One region of the Vibrio chaetopteri genome, then DNA from elsewhere that is predicted to be linked to it. Evidence: predicted binding sites of a transcription regulator. Region 1 holds the regulator's gene; each other region holds the start of a gene.
The links. Region 1 encodes PurR, which represses purine synthesis genes. Its sites were predicted from a motif close to TNANGNAAACGTTTNCNTNA; they were not measured.

Region 1 (3,987 bases):
GAACAAACCAAGTAGTGCAAAGGAAGCCAATACTGTCGGTGATACAATGCCAGACAGGCTATCAATGTTGGCAAGTTGCGTACCTGCGTTTAAGTACACGGCCGTACCAGGCAGCATACCAAGTTGACTCACCAAGTAGTATTTTGATGCGCGGATTGGCGTCAGACCCATCAATAGGTTAATCAAAAAGAACGGGAATACTGGGATGAGCCTAAGTGAGAACAGGTAAAAGGCACCGTCTTTTTCGACCCCTTTATTAATGGTATCGAGTTTAGAACCAAATTTACTCTGCACCCAGTCGCGAAGTAGGAATCGACTGCTCAAAAACGCCAATGTCGCGCCAATAGTGCTCGCGAAAGAAACCAGTAATAGACTTGTCCAAAAACCAAACAATGCAGCACCTAGCAAGGTAACCACTGCAGCGCCTGGAATCGAAAACGCAGTAATCGCGATGTAGGCAAAAAAGTAAGTGAGTGCCGCAGTAACAAAATTGGCATCGATGTACTCAGCCAGTGCGGCTTGCTGCGCTTTGGCGTTTTCGAGCGTAAGATGTTGACCAAAATTAACGCCTAAAAATACGATGATGGCAACCAGTACTAATCCAAGTATTAGCTTCTTGCTCATGACGATATCCTTTGTAATGTCTTAGTATTAGTGTAGTAGAAAGGGAGTGTGACCTTTTCCTTTCATCTAATACGAAAAAAATCAGCCATAAGGCTGATTTTTTATTGGGAAAACCAAGGGTTAGTTGATTAAGCTAGCAAGCTCTTCTCGTTTGGTTTGTGGTATCACAGACCAGTGAGTGCCGTTGATGGCGCCTTCTAGTGCCCATAGTAACTCGAGCCCAACTGAGCTAGAGTGGGTTCTTTGGATGGCTTTAAATGCCTCAACAGCGCCGTGCTGCTGTAGATCGCCCACAGATTCGATACCGGCTTTTTTAAGCATACGCTCAGTTGCCAGTCGTAAATTAGGAAGATCCTTTAATCGGTTTGGCTTCGCTTCAGACTGCTGCTCTTTTTCAGTTTTTGCAAACGCGAGCGCCTGTTTAGCATGAGTCAAGATAGCGTCTTGATCTTGCCAACAATCGTCTGGTAGTGCGAAGTACTTGGTTACCACGGGAAATCCACGCTTTTTATAAACGTATGGTTTGTAACCTAGCTTTTTAAAGGTGGAAATGGTCTGACGGTCAGTTCTGATATGTAATTTGTTATTCACTGCTAATGCAAACATCGTATCGTCTACGAAGATGCCAAATCCGCCGAACATGGATCGAGACTTTACTCTTCCAAGCTGAGCGAATAACTGCATTGAATCTTTTAGTATAGGATTATCCATGCTTATTCTTTTCTCGGTGTTATTGATTGTGTCACCAAAATCAGGTCCGAGAGTATAGCAAACGGGTGTCAGAGCTCTGTTAAGCCACTGCTATAACTGAGTCTTTGCCCTTGCCATCGGCAACCCCGCTACCTATCAATAAAAATTGGTTTAGGCCGGTGGCTTTGCGTCCCACCCTTTCAGATGGTTTGCCCTGTGCGTGACACATATAGCATATAGGAAAACTACGTAAGTTATTGATATGTGATCTTTGGAAATGTGATCTTAGTTCAAATAATGTTTGGTTGTTTGTGCCTCAAGGTGAATAAAAAATTGACAGCAGTAGGGGGGAATTTTGAATAGAGATCAAAAAGTGCCGAAATCGGCACTTTTGTCAGCGTTAGGTTAGGGCTTTGACAGAGTCACGTTCTACAATTTCTGGGTGCATTTCAAAAATGCGTTTTTCGTGACCTTTATCTTTGATTCGTTCTAGTAGAATCTCAAAGGCATTTTTACCAACACGTCGCTTCGGTTGGTGAACCGTTGTCAGCGGTGGCGAAAAGTATTCAGCCAGTTCAATATTGTCATAACCGATAACAGAGATATCTTCAGGTACGTTTACACCAAGCTGTTGAAGGCGACTCATAAGTCCAAATGCCATTGTGTCATTAAAACAGAACACGGCCGTTGGTCTCTCTTCCATTGCGGCGATGCGGTTAGCGGCGATTACCGCAGTATCACATTCAAAGTTACCTTCAAGAATACGATCTTCTTTCATCTCAATGCCGGCTTCCGCCAGTGCACGTTTATAGCCGATGATGCGTTCTTGGCATACCGCTTTTTCTAGGTGACCACTTAGACAGGCAATATCGGTATGACCTTTCTCAATCAAAAACTTAGTCGCTAGATAGCCACCTTCCTCTGAATTATCGATGATCTTATCGGCTTGAGAGCTCTCTGGACCCCAATCCATGATCACTTTTGGAATGTCTGCGTGACGGTCAAGCATCTCAAGAAGCTCTTCAGTCAAGTCGGAACACATCACCAAAATACCATCGACGCGTTTTTCTGCCAGCATGCGAATGTAGTCACGCTGCTTCTCGTAAACACCACCTGTGTTACACAAAATCAGTGTATAGCCTTGGCGATAGCAGTAACTTTCAACGCCATCGATAACTTCTGAGAAAAATAAGTTGGTCGATTGGGTGACCAACATACCAATGGTTTTAGTCGAATTGCACTTCAGGCTACGAGCAACAGCACTAGGCGCGTAGTTGAGTTCATCGACCGCCGCCATCACTTTTTCTTGCGTTGCTTCTGCAACAAAACGAGTTTTATTAATTACATGGGATACTGTGGTCGTGGAAACGCCAGCAAGTCGGGCGACATCTTTAATGGTTGCCATAGTGATATCCTATTAGTCGCGGCTTATTGAATTAGTGAGTAAACGTTTGTGCCGCTTTAATTTTAGTGGTTCCAGCGCTTTTGTGAATAAACGGATGTAAAAGCGGAAACCGGCAAGTGTATGCAAGCCTAGGCAGAATCAACAAATTGAGCTCAAAGCTCGATATTGCCACCTAAGTGGAGATGATTTTCTGTAATACCAATGGGCGATTGCATTTAAACGGCGAATTGTAGTCGCAGCTTAGTGAGCTGGCAATCATTTATCCCACAAATTTATAACTAAGGCGCAAAATTGACTCAGATGACTGAAAACCACGTTTGCGCCTTTAGTATGTGTCGCACCTATCAGTTGAAATCGGAGTTAGTCGTTTTCATCCGCAAGGTAGGTCAGGTCTAACAGACAGAAGGCGTGCAAGAGGCTTGCAGCAGCAGAGTAGAAGCCAAATTCATCAAACTGTTGGCACTTTTTAACAAACTGAGGCAACCAACTCATGAGATGAGTATTGATGAAGTCCGCTTGTTCGTGCAGTGCGTCGTTCTCCAGTTCGTTCGAACGGATGATAAGGTTACCTAGAAAATCGAGTTCGATGGCAAGGTGATCCGCTGGCTCATTGAGATCTTTATTTACTGCAATACCGTACTTGGCGAGTAGATCTGCCATTTCTTGCGCAGGTTGGTCGTTGAGTAGGCCAGAAGTACCAATGTACATTGAGGCATAAGGCAGTGCGCCATGCTTGTCGGTCTTTAAAAACAGATCACAAAAATCGGCAGAGAGCTCCAATTGAGCATCTTCACGTACTTGCAATCTATTGAGCGAATCAGTGAAGGTTTTGATTGGCTCCGACAGCGATGGGTTTTCACCAAGTCCGGTTAGAAACGAACGTATTTCTGGGCTGTGGTATTTGCTTAGCTCATCGTCGGTCAGCTCAGAAGCAAACAAGCTTGATAGCCACCAATAGATTTCCGCACGTTGCTCATTAAATGCTTTGATTTCTTGCATTTGTATTGTCTCCAAAAATGATACTTCTATTTTAGCTAATAAAGATGAATAGCAATAACGTGTTGTGTGAATAAATAAGTTAATTTATTAAAAAATATGAAAAATAGTGCTTTGTCAGATGTTTGTGCGATTTGGTTTTTGTTGCATATGCTATTCGACGGTTTTGGTTGTCTTGAATCAAAAAAAAGTAGGTTTGTGCTGTTCGATGCTGTAGTAGACTAGAATTGTGAATGGTTATGAATAGAATGACACGGTCATTACAGATTGAG
Region 2 (3,987 bases), 530 kb from region 1:
GTCGATAATGTTGGCGGTGTTGATTGCTCGGATAATGAGGTCAACATTAAGATCTTCTTGAATGGTCTTGTTTCAAATGGCGATCTAACGGTCAAGCAGCGCAACCAAATCTTGGAATCTATGGAAGATGAAGTTGGCGAGATTGTGTTGGATGATGCTTACTGCCAATCTGAATCGATTTCGGTGACAGAATTCCAAGGTGTCTCTCTGGTAAAAGAGCAGATCCGCTTTATCCATACGCTAGAGAAGGCGGGGCATTTGGATCGTGCTCTAGAATACATTCCATCGGATGAAGATCTGCTAGAGCGTGAGAAACAAGGGATTGGTATGACTCGTCCTGAGCTTTCCGTGCTGGTGGCTTACGGTAAGATGGTGCTGAAAGAGGAGTTGGTGACAGATGACATCGCGAATGACCCATATCATCAACAACAACTGACTCAGTACTTTCCATCAGAGTTACGCCGTAACTACTTAGAAAGTATGCCAAATCATCCACTGCGCGCAGAAATTATCTCAACTATGCTTGCAAATCAGATGGTTAACGAGATGGGCTGTAACTTTGTGACTCGATTGCAAGAAGAAACAGGTGCAACCGTGGTCGATATTGCGAATGCGTACGCGGCGTCTCGAGAAATCTACGGCTTTGCTTATACTTTTGAGCAAATTAGAAAGTTAGATAATGTCGCGAGCTCTGAAGCACAGTATGAATTGTTGTTTATTGTTCGCAGAACGCTGCGTAGATTGGCTCGCTGGATTCTGCGTAACCGTCCGGGTAAGCAGTCGGTAGAAGAGTTGGTTGCCCGTTATCGTGAAGACGTTATTAAGGTTGAGCAAACTCTTGAGAAATGTTTGGTGGCCGAAGAAGTTGAAGAGCATCATGAATTAGCGCAAGTATGGGTTGAGCAAGGGGTAGGTAGCGAACTTGCGAACTATGTGTCGCGTTTATCTAGCTTACTTTCTGCAGTAGATATCGCTGAAATTGCAGCTGAAGCGAGCTTTGAAGTTGAACGAGCGTCGAAACTTTACTTCCACTTAGGTGATCGATTATCACTGCATTGGTTCTTGAATCAAATCAACGGCCAAGCAGTTGATAATAACTGGCAAGCATTGGCAAGAGCGGCATTCCGTGAAGATCTTGATTGGCAGCAGCGTTTGTTGACTGCTCAAGTATTGCGATGTGGTTGTGGGGGAGATTCAGAAGACGTGATACTGTCACTTGATAACTGGATGGATACCAATACACATAGCCTTCAACGGTGGGAAAATATTCTCAATGAGTTCAAAGTGGGGAATGTACACGAGTTCGCTAAGTTCTCGGTAGCACTGCGCGAACTCAGTTTGTTGAACCTGAACTGTGCAAATAATCTATAGGTTAACTGCCTGATATCAAAAGATAAGCGCTCTTAGGGGCGCTTTTTTGTATCAAGCATCAAATTTGGTGACGGTGTAACGTAAATTTGATTGAATCTTATGCGAAACGTTTGCTTTTTTTCGATAAAGACAAATCTTGATTGCATGTTTAGGCGAATCAGTAAATAATACCGCCCCGTTTACACGGGTTTTCTATCGGAGGCACAATGCTTTACCGTCTTGCCAGAACTGGCTTTTTCCAACTTGATGCCGAAAAGGCTCACGATCTCGCTATTCAAAACTTCAAGCGCTTCACCGGCACACCACTTGATCTCGCTTATCGCCAACAATTACCAAATCGACCAGTAGAATGCATGGGTTTGACGTTTAAAAACCCTGTGGGTCTAGCTGCAGGCTTAGACAAAAACGGCGAATGTATCGAAGCATTCGGCGCTATGGGCTTTGGTTTTGTTGAAGTTGGTACGGTAACACCACGCCCACAGTCAGGTAATGACAAACCACGCCTGTTCCGCTTGGTAGAAGCTGAAGGTATTATCAACCGAATGGGTTTCAGTAACTTGGGCGTTGATAATCTGGTAGAGAACGTTAAGAAAGCAAAATATGACGGAATCATCGGTATCAACATTGGTAAAAATAAAGATACGCCAATCGAGAAGGGTGCTGAAGACTATATTATCTGTATGGAGAAGGTTTACGAGCACGCGGGCTACATTGCTGTAAACATCTCATCTCCTAACACTCCTGGACTTCGTAGTTTGCAATACGGTGAAGCACTGGATGAACTCCTTGCTGAGCTGAAAACAAAACAGTCAGAATTGGCTGAAAAGCATGGTAAATATGTACCTCTTGCACTGAAGATCGCGCCGGATCTAAGTGATGACGAGATTAGCCAAATCTGCGATTCATTGATCAAGAACCAAATTGACGGTGTGATCGCCACCAATACAACATTGGATCGCTCTGTCGTAGAAGGTATGAAGCACGCCAATGAGGCTGGTGGCTTGAGCGGCCGTCCAGTACAGTCTCGCAGTACAGAAGTAGTGCGCCTTCTAGCGAAAAACCTTGATGGTAAGCTTCCAATCATTGGTGTTGGTGGTATTGACTCGTACGTGTCTGCAAAAGAGAAACTGATGGCCGGTGCTTCGCTGGTGCAAGTTTACTCTGGCTTTATTTACCACGGTCCAAAACTTGTTAAAGACATCGTTAAGAATCTATAAACGCTTTCATCTACCAAAGTGACTAGATTTTAATCGAGAAAGGGGAAATTAGTTTTCCCCTTTTTTTTTTGTTTATTCGTTTTTAGAATTAGTAACAACTGACCAACAGGTAATTAAGCGTTTTACCTAACAGTCTGATTATTCTTTAAATATAGAGACGGAACGATGCTTAAACCCAGCGATACATGGATCTGGTATATGGACGAGAGTGAGAACTCTCTTATGCTGGACTTGGGAGACGATATGGTTTTTAAAACCAATCTTTCCCGTAAACTCCTTGTCGACTGCGCGATGGGTCAGAACAACTTCACTGTCGATGACGCATCCGCGTTTCAAACCTTTAAAGACCAAATTAGTGTACTTGAGCTCTCAGAGCCTAGACAGGCTGAACTAACGCTGTATTGCGTGGCAGCCAAGCGCTTTCATAAACCCGTACAACCAAAAAGCTGGTTCTTCGACCACCAAGATGGCTCTTATCAGCCAGAGGAAGGGGAACTGGTTCGATTGGTAAACTCAAATTCAGAAGGTTTCTTCATCGTTCTGGAAGTGGGAGAGAGTGCCAGTTTGTGTGCGTTAGTCGACTTAGAGTCATTCAGTTTGACAGCCAGCAAGCAAGTCACGTTTGGCCAAAGCATTAAAGTGATGCACGACCGTATGACGTGTGCACAGCAGTTTATCGCATTAAACCAGCCTATCGCTCTTGTAGGTTAGAGCGGGGCACTTAGAGCGCGTTAACGCGCCTTATAAGAAAAAGCAGTGGCAGCTTTAAACAACAATAATATGTGTTTCCTTCATTTCTCGTAGAATTTATCGGCCTGGTTGGCCGATTTTTTTTGTCTGCTATTTACCAAAAACCTACAAGTCCCCTTCAGTTTTACTCCTCAAGCGAGCTCTTTAACCATCCAAGCGGCGATGTTTTGCCGTATCTATCTTGTTGCAGAGCAAATATTTCGCTTTTTTTTACCACTAAAAGTAACGTTTTTATTTCCCTTAATAGGGGCTAATTAACTAATGAGTTCCCCATTTAGGTACTTTCTGTAACTAAGTTACACGAAAATATGGGCTTTGGTATATACCAATCGTGCCGCGAATAAGTATTCACTATCGCGAAAGCCGTTGGTTTATGGTGAATTAATTAAGTACAAGCTAATGTAGGGTGCCGGTATGTGTTAGGCGCTTACACCGGTTAAACCTTGTGCGAACAAACACTTTGAACGCGGGTTATTGAAGGTTTGTTTAGTGACAGGCAGTAATGTCAGGTATAATCAACACCATTTTTCACAGCCAGATGAACACTATGAACCAATATCTTGCCGTCACTTCTAACGGACTTGAAAACCTTCTCGCTCAAGAGCTTGAACAAATGGGCTTAACTTCTGTAAAGCCTGTTCAAGCAGGG
Region 3 (3,987 bases), 1.1 Mb from region 1:
ATTCTTAGATCAGACTCGATACCGAACACGTCAAGTGTATTCGACGGGTTCATGTTAGTGATCGCTTTGATTGAGGTTTCAAACGCGTCTGAATCACAGTAACCGTCTTTAGCAACACGTTGAACGAGGGCAACGGCTTGGCAAATCCCTGCAAACGCTATAGTACGGTCATAAAGTGTATTAGCCACGTAGTTCTCCTAAGAAAATAATCTGCGAATTGTGTTTAGATGCGCTCTTCGATGATGCCGCCACCAAGACAAACATTGCCGCTGTAGAATACCGCAGATTGACCTGGGGTGACTGCGACTTGTGGCTCATCAAAGATCACTTTAATGTTTTCATCGTCGATAGGAATGATAGTACAAGGGATATCCTGTTGACGATAACGGGTTTTCACTGTGCATTGTAACGGCTGCGTGATCGCTTGGCGATCAACCCAGTGCAGTTGCGAAGCGCGAAGTCCATTAGATTTTAGCAGTGGGTGGTCAGCACCTTGTACCGCGATAAGGACATTGCGTTTCAGATCTTTCTCTGCAACGTACCAAGGGTCTTCGTTGCCACCACCGCCTTTTTGGCCGCCAATATGCAGACCTTTACGTTGACCGAGCGTGTGGTACATAAGACCTTGGTGTTCACCGATTTCTTTGCCTTCAGGCGTCTCAATTTTACCCGGTTGTGCTGGCAAATAGCGAGACAAGAAGTCTGTAAATTTGCGCTCACCGATAAAACAAATACCTGTTGAGTCTTTTTTCTTGGCCGTAATCAGACCTTGCTCTTCAGCAATGCGTCGTACTTCTGGCTTCTCAAGTTCACCCACAGGGAACAAGCTGCGCGCAACTTGGTCGTGGCTTAACGTATAAAGGAAGTAGCTTTGGTCTTTATTGCTGTCTAGGCCACGTAACATTTGTGGCGCTTCACCGTTCTCAGGGAAAGTGCGGCTTACATAGTGCCCCATGGCAATATAATCAGCATCTAGCACTTCATCTGCAAACTCTAAGAACGCTTTAAACTTGATTTCTTTGTTACAAAGAATGTCTGGGTTTGGCGTACGACCTGCTTTGTATTCTGCAAGGAAGTATTCGAAAACATTGTCCCAGTACTCAGCCGCAAAGTTGATCGTATGCAGGTGGATACCTAGCTTGTCACAAACCGCTTGTGCGTCGGCAAGATCTTCCGCTGCTGTGCAGTATTCCTCGTTATCATCTTCTTCCCAGTTCTTCATGAACAGGCCTTCTACTTGGTAGCCTTGCTGTTTCAGAAGATAGGCAGAAACAGAGGAGTCTACACCGCCGGACATCCCGACAATCACTTTCTTTTGGCTGTTATCAGACATGTATAAATACCACCTAATTAAATTGGACGCCGATTCTAGCAGAAACCAAACCAGCAATACAGTTCCGCGAGATGAATCACACTTTTCTAACCCCCTCAAATGCGTCCTAATAGGGAGAAAAACAAGGCTTATAACAAAAAAATTGATACGTAAACGTTTGCTAAAATTGCGTATGTTGCCGAGGTAATCTATACAGAGGTAGAATCGCCGCCCTTAACCCTTCTTATTTACTTATGACGAAGACAACCGTATGAAATTCCCAGGCCAAAGAAAGTCAAAGCACTACTTCCCTGTTCATGAGCGAGACCTGCTCGTTAGCCAATCGCAAATCAGCAAGAAGATGTCACGTACGCACATCATTGGTATTGACCAAACCTTGGTGGACATTGAAGCAAAAGTTGACAGCAGTGTGATCGATAAGTTTGGCCTAAGTAAAGGGCACTCGTTGGTTATTGATGACCAAGCGGCGGAAGCTTTATATAACGAGTTGAAGGATAAAGAGCTGATCACCAATGAATACGCTGGTGGCACGATTGGTAATACGTTGCACAACTACTCTGTATTAGCGGACGATAAATCGGTTCTGCTTGGTGTTATGAGTGCTGATATTAAGATTGGTAGCTATGGTTACCGCTATCTGTGTAATACGTCTAGCCGAATGGATCTTAATTATCTTCAAGGTGTAGAAGGTGCAATTGGCCGCTGCTTTACCTTGATTACCGAAGATGGTGAGCGAACTTTCGCAATCAGTGAAGGGCAGATGAACCAACTTCGTGCGGATAGTATTCCTGAAAAAATCTTCAAAAAAGCGTCGGCTTTGGTTTTAACCGCGTATTTGGTGCGTTGTAAAGATGGCGACCCAATGCCAGAAGCAACAATGCAAGCAATCGAATACGCCAAGAAATATAATGTTCCAGTTGTATTAACACTCGGTACGCGCTTCGTTATTCAGGACGACCCTGAATATTGGCGCGACTTCTTGAAACAGCATGTTTCTGTTGTTGCAATGAATGAAGATGAAGCGGAAGCACTCACTGGAGAAAAAGATCCATTAGCAGCTTCAGATAAAGCGCTTGATTGGGTTGATTTGGTGCTTTGTACTGCTGGCCCTGTCGGTTTGTACATGGCGGGTTATACAGAAGATGCGTCTAAACGTGAAACGAGTTTACCTCTATTACCTGGTTGTATTGCTGAATTCAATCGTTTTGAATTTAGTCGACCAGCGGTAAAAGACGCCTGTGATAATCCTATTAAAGTCTATTCACATATTGCGCCTTATATGGGCGGCCCAGAAAAGATTAAGAATACCAATGGCGCGGGTGATGCGGCGTTGTCTGCGTTGTTACATGATATGGCGGCAAATAAATACCATAAAGAAAATGTACCTAACTCAAGCAAACACCAGCATACTTTCTTGACGTATTCATCATTCTCACAAGTGTGTAAGTACTCGAACCGAGCAAGTTATGAGGTATTGGTTCAGCATTCACCTCGTCTTTCTAGAGGTTTACCTGAAAGAGAAGATAGCCTTGAAGAGGCTTATTGGGAAAGATAAAAAGAAAGCGCCAGTTATTGGCGCTTTCTTTATAAATGACTAAAGGAGTTTGAATTAAATTTCAAACTCTTCTAGAGATTTGCCTGCGTCTAGTGCTGCTTGGATAACAGAAGGTGTACGACCTTGACCTGTCCAAGTTTTTTCTGCGCCAGTTGCATCTACATATTTGTATTTTGCAGGACGTGGAGCGCGCTTAGCCTTTGCTTTACCTTTAGATTCACCAGAAAGCGCAGCAATAAGGTCTTCAACGTCAATGCCGTCTTGAGCGATCATCTGCGCATATTCAGTTAGCTTAGCTTCACGAGCTTGTTTCGCTTCACGCTCTTCTGCTTCTGCTTCTTGTCTTTCACCAACAACAGTTGTTAGTTTTTCTAGTGCTTCTTCCAGTTGCTCAAGAGTAAGTTCACGAGCAAATGCACGCAGGCTACGAATATTAAGTAGAGTTTTAGTTAATTCAGACATGACATTCCCATGAGTTATTTATTTGGTTTCGATTAATAATAAACATCAAATTTAAAATTGACAATATTTTCATTGGGTGAAAACAATAAAAATAAGAATTCTTACAAAAACTTGATAATTGAAGATGATAAACGTGCTCAAAACCTGACGCTCAGGAAAGATTGACGCAATATTGATTCAATTGTGAATCTTTCTTCATAAAAGACGCTACAATTTTGGATTTTGTTGCATATTGTACTAGGAGCCTGTTTTGTAGAGCAAATCAATAGAGATAAAGTAATTATTCAAATTACTATTGATGTATTTATAACCGCAATGTCGTGAAAGAGTTTATAAAACAATATGGAATACGTCGCATAAATCGCTAAAAATGTGATTTTCTTTACTAAAAAGCGTCGAGATAGCTTTGAGACTATGATGTTTACAAGGTGAGTCAATTCTTTACCAAGTTGCAACATCATTCATGTTGCAATTGACGATTTCATAAGTACAATGGCTCGCACCTAATGCAAGAGAAAGCACATTCTTTTATTTTGGCCGCTCTGGCTAGTGAATGATTTCTCTTGATGTAGAGGCGCGATAATGATCAGTAACCATCGTTGGGGTGATACCTATGAACGATGATGAAAGGCATTGT
Region 4 (3,987 bases), 670 kb from region 1:
TAGAATTGAACCTCTGCTATTCCGATATCGCGCGCGCCATTTCGCTTGGACGCTTGATGAGTCGGAGCAGGCAAGGTGGACAAATCATTGTCGTGAGTTTTTCGAAAGTCGTATTGAAGACTACATGCTAAATATGGAAAACTTAGTTCACGAACATGAGTCTGACGAGAAAAAGCTCGCCATACTAAAATCCGTCTACCGCTACGTGGAGCGTCTCGTTTCTTAACACCTTCATCCACGTAGTCGAAGGCAGCCTAATTATTCTATGTTTAGGCTGCCCACTGTATGAACACTCTATTTTTTACTAAGAGGAAGCCATGCTAAAAACCGTGCTTCGCTATGTAGCCTCTTTTGCCATTATTTTTGTTTCACTTTGGTTAGGTAACGCCCTTCAAAGCCTACTCGACGTATCCATTCCCGGAAGTGTGTTTGGCATGTTGCTTCTATTTGCCGGCCTCGCCAGCGGCGTTGTCCCGGTTCGCCTAGTGCAACCCGGAGCTCATGTGTTTATTCGCTATATGATTTTGCTATTTGTGCCGATAAGTGTCGGCCTGATGAATCACTTCGATATGCTAGTGAGCAACGCACTCCCTATTCTAGCTAGTGCTGTGGGTGGCTCTTTGATCGTATTGATTGTGCTTTCGGTGTTCCTTGATCGCTTTTTAAAGAAGGGAGACAAATAATATGTGGCTTCCTGTCACCGTTATCGTGTTTTTTATTGCTCGCTTTATCGCCATAAAAGCGAAGAATCCCATTTTCAATCCGCTTTTACTTAGCATCGCAATGCTAATCCCTCTGCTACTGATACTAAATGTACCGTTTGATACCTATTACGCAGACAACGAGTGGATTAGCTACTTGCTTCAACCTGCGGTTGTTGCCCTAGCCTATCCCTTGTATGAGCAACTTCCTCAGATACGCCAAAACTGGCGCATCATTGCCCTTGCCTGCGGTGTGGGAAGCATCGCGTCAATGTTTACAGCATCGATAATCGCCGTATCGCTAGGTGCAGACACGGAGCTTATTGCTAGCTTACTCGGTAAGTCCGTTACTACTCCTATAGCGATGGAGGTTTCTAGTCATCTCGGTGGCGAGCCTGCGATCGCAGCCATCCTTGTGTTACTTGTTGGTCTATTCGGTGCCATAATGGCCTATCCAATTTACCAACTATTAGGCGTCACCCATCCGATTGCGAAAGGCCTCACGATGGGAACGGTATCTCACGCTCTAGGCACAGCTACGAGCGCTGAAAAAGATCCTCGCGATGCCGCGTTTAGCTCTCTAGCACTGGTAATATGCGGTGTTATTACCTCCGTACTAGCCCCCTCTATGTTCGCCTTTTCAATTTGGTTAAGCCATTGGCTTGGCTAATACCTATTGCGGGTTGTCGATTCTAACAATCCGCAATTTTGTGTGACCTCACTCTTATATTGCAATATTTACAATTGTTGCACTCACACATGTGATCGGCATCACCTTTAGTTCCTTGAAACTTGCTTAGAATGTAAAAAAACACTTAATCACATAGGAAACCGCATGACTGATCGTTTTGATTCTGCGTTGGCCGACACTCCAGAGCATATTGCCACCTTTTTAAAGCCTATTTTAACGGCTCCAGATTTCGATGCGACTTTATCTAAAGAGCAGTTTGAAAAGCTCCAGGCATTGTCTGGTCTTGACGATAGCGAATTGCGTGTCGCCCTTTTACCTTTTGCAGCAGCGTATTCCTATGCGCCCATTTCAGAGTTTTTTGTCGGCGCAATCGTTCGTGGGTTATCCGGACGCCTTTATTTTGGTGCCAACATGGAAATCATCGGCGCTCAGCTTGGTCAAACCGTCCATGCCGAGCAGTCCGCTATCAGCCACGCTTGGATGAAAGGTGAAAATGGTCTGAAAGACATCACTATCAACTACAGTCCTTGCGGTCACTGTCGTCAGTTCATGAACGAACTCACCACCGCAGATTCTTTGGTTGTGCAATTACCACAACGTGATGAAATGACGTTACAAGAGTACCTACCAGAATCCTTTGGCCCTAAAGATTTGGGTATTTCTGACGCGCTAATGAGTCCTAAACAACACGGGCTAACAACCGATGAGACAGACACATTGGTTCTAGCTGCTGTCGACGCGCTTAATCAAAGCCACTCGCCATATACTAAGAACCTTAGCGGCGTTGCTATTAGCACTAAAGACGGCAATACCTACAACGGTGCTTATGCGGAAAACGCCGCATTCAACCCTAGTCTGCCTCCGCTTCAAGTTGCTTTCATGCAGCTATTACTCGCAGGGCAATCGTTCGAAGATATTAAACTCGTGGCTCTTGCAGAAATGGCCTCCGGCAAAATCAGCCACCTTGCTGATACACAAGCGACGCTTGAAGCGATCGACCCAGATATTCCATTGGAATATATCGCTTTATAGTCATCGGTTTTATTGAACAAAATCATAGCCTCGCCCTATTGCGAGGCTATTTTTTTAGCGATTCTAGTAACTCAATTAATTTTAGGCGCAAACGTTTGCTTTTTGAGGATAATCCAGTATGATCCTCGGCAATTCTTCCTCATGAACGTCAAGGATTTTATATGTTTGGTACAGCAACTCGTGAAAACGCTACACGTGTATTACTGTTGGGCTCTGGTGAACTAGGTAAAGAAGTCGCCATCGAATGTCAGCGACTTGGTTTAGAAGTCATCGCCTGCGATCGCTACGAAGACGCACCAGCAATGCAAGTCGCTCACCGTAGCTATGTACTTGATATGTTGGATGGGGAAGCGCTAGAAGCCATCATCGAGAAAGAGAAACCAAGCTATGTGGTTCCTGAAATTGAAGCCATCGCAACGGACAAGTTAGTCGAGCTTGAAAGCAAAGGACTCAATGTCGTCCCTACTGCGAATGCGACCAAGCTCACCATGAACCGTGAAGGGATCCGACGCTTAGCAGCAGAAGAACTCGGGTTGAACACCTCCCCTTACCAGTTTGCAGACAACTATGACGATTTTAAAGCAGCCGTTGAACACGTTGGTGTTCCTTGCGTCGTTAAACCAGTAATGAGTTCGTCAGGCAAAGGTCAGAGCGTTGTCAAAACCGAAGCGGACATCGAAAAAGCGTGGAGATATGCTCAGGAAGGCGGCCGCACTGGTGCTGGTCGCGTAATTGTAGAAGGTTTCATCGACTTTGATTACGAGATTACATTGCTGACAGTACGTGCGGTTGACGGCGTTCACTTCTGCGCACCTATTGGCCACCGCCAGGAAGATGGCGACTACCGCGAATCTTGGCAGCCACAAGTAATGACTGAAAATGCACGCAAAGCAGCGGAGTACACAGCAGAGCAAGTGGTTAACGCACTTGGCGGCTACGGTATTTTTGGCGTAGAACTGTTCGTTAAAGGTGACAAAGTGATTTTCAATGAAGTATCACCACGTCCCCACGATACGGGCCTAGTCACACTGATTTCTCAAGAAATGTCTGAGTTTGCACTTCACGTACGTGCATTCACTGGTATGCCAGTCAATAGCATTGCTCAATATGGCCCTGCGGCTTCAGCGGTGATTCTTGGTCAAGGCACCTCTAATAACATTCGTTTTGAGGGTCTAGATGAAGCATTGGCACTGCCACAGACTCAGGTGCGCCTATTCGGTAAGCCAGATATCGATGGTCGTCGCCGTTTAGGTGTGATTTTGACTAAACGCAAATCGCTTGAAACAGCGGTAGATGAGGCAGTAAGCTGCGCGAAGAAAGTGAAAGTCATTTACTAAACACACACGTTCTATCAATGCCAGAAAGCAGGCTCTGGAATGATTCAGTGCCTGCTTTTTATTCTCTTTCCTTTACTCCGCATTTAACGTGACGCAGACCAAACGGCGAACTCGTTGCCACTGGGTTCAGTAAAATGGAAGCGGCAACCGCCGGGAAAATCAAAGATTTCACGAATAATCACGCCTTGGTTGGCTTCGACCTTTTTGTATGTTGCCTCTATGTCGG

Region 2: the regulator PurR is predicted to act here: its motif matches at 1,470-1,489, upstream of pyrD (quinone-dependent dihydroorotate dehydrogenase).
Region 3: the regulator PurR is predicted to act here: its motif matches at 1,479-1,498, upstream of PG915_RS11150 (inosine/guanosine kinase).
Region 4: the regulator PurR is predicted to act here: its motif matches at 2,508-2,527, upstream of purT (formate-dependent phosphoribosylglycinamide formyltransferase).

What each region holds. Positions count from the first base shown of each region.
Region 1 is NZ_CP115920.1:1,371,634-1,375,620, forward strand. Features, by position in the region: gene PG915_RS06225 (TVP38/TMEM64 family protein) at 1-624, opposite strand, end outside; gene PG915_RS06230 (TfoX/Sxy family DNA transformation protein) at 745-1,335, opposite strand; cyclic di-GMP riboswitch class I at 1,451-1,538, opposite strand; gene purR (HTH-type transcriptional repressor PurR) at 1,715-2,719, opposite strand; gene torD (molecular chaperone TorD) at 3,080-3,718, opposite strand.
Region 2 is NZ_CP115920.1:1,903,883-1,907,869, forward strand. Features, by position in the region: gene PG915_RS08625 (NAD-glutamate dehydrogenase) at 1-1,371, shown strand, start outside; gene pyrD (quinone-dependent dihydroorotate dehydrogenase) at 1,578-2,588, shown strand; gene PG915_RS08635 (cell division protein ZapC) at 2,754-3,299, shown strand; gene rlmKL (bifunctional 23S rRNA (guanine(2069)-N(7))-methyltransferase RlmK/23S rRNA (guanine(2445)-N(2))-methyltransferase RlmL) at 3,886-3,987, shown strand, end outside.
Region 3 is NZ_CP115920.1:2,472,907-2,476,893, reverse strand. Features, by position in the region: gene hflD (high frequency lysogenization protein HflD) at 1-188, opposite strand, end outside; gene mnmA (tRNA 2-thiouridine(34) synthase MnmA) at 224-1,333, opposite strand; gene PG915_RS11150 (inosine/guanosine kinase) at 1,584-2,888, shown strand; gene PG915_RS11145 (H-NS family nucleoid-associated regulatory protein) at 2,943-3,350, opposite strand; lysine riboswitch at 3,912-3,987, shown strand, end outside.
Region 4 is NZ_CP115920.1:2,043,563-2,047,549, forward strand. Features, by position in the region: gene sbcB (exodeoxyribonuclease I) at 1-226, shown strand, start outside; gene PG915_RS09180 (CidA/LrgA family protein) at 318-683, shown strand; gene PG915_RS09185 (CidB/LrgB family autolysis modulator) at 685-1,371, shown strand; gene cdd (cytidine deaminase) at 1,537-2,424, shown strand; gene purT (formate-dependent phosphoribosylglycinamide formyltransferase) at 2,586-3,761, shown strand; gene PG915_RS09200 (VOC family protein) at 3,845-3,987, opposite strand, start outside.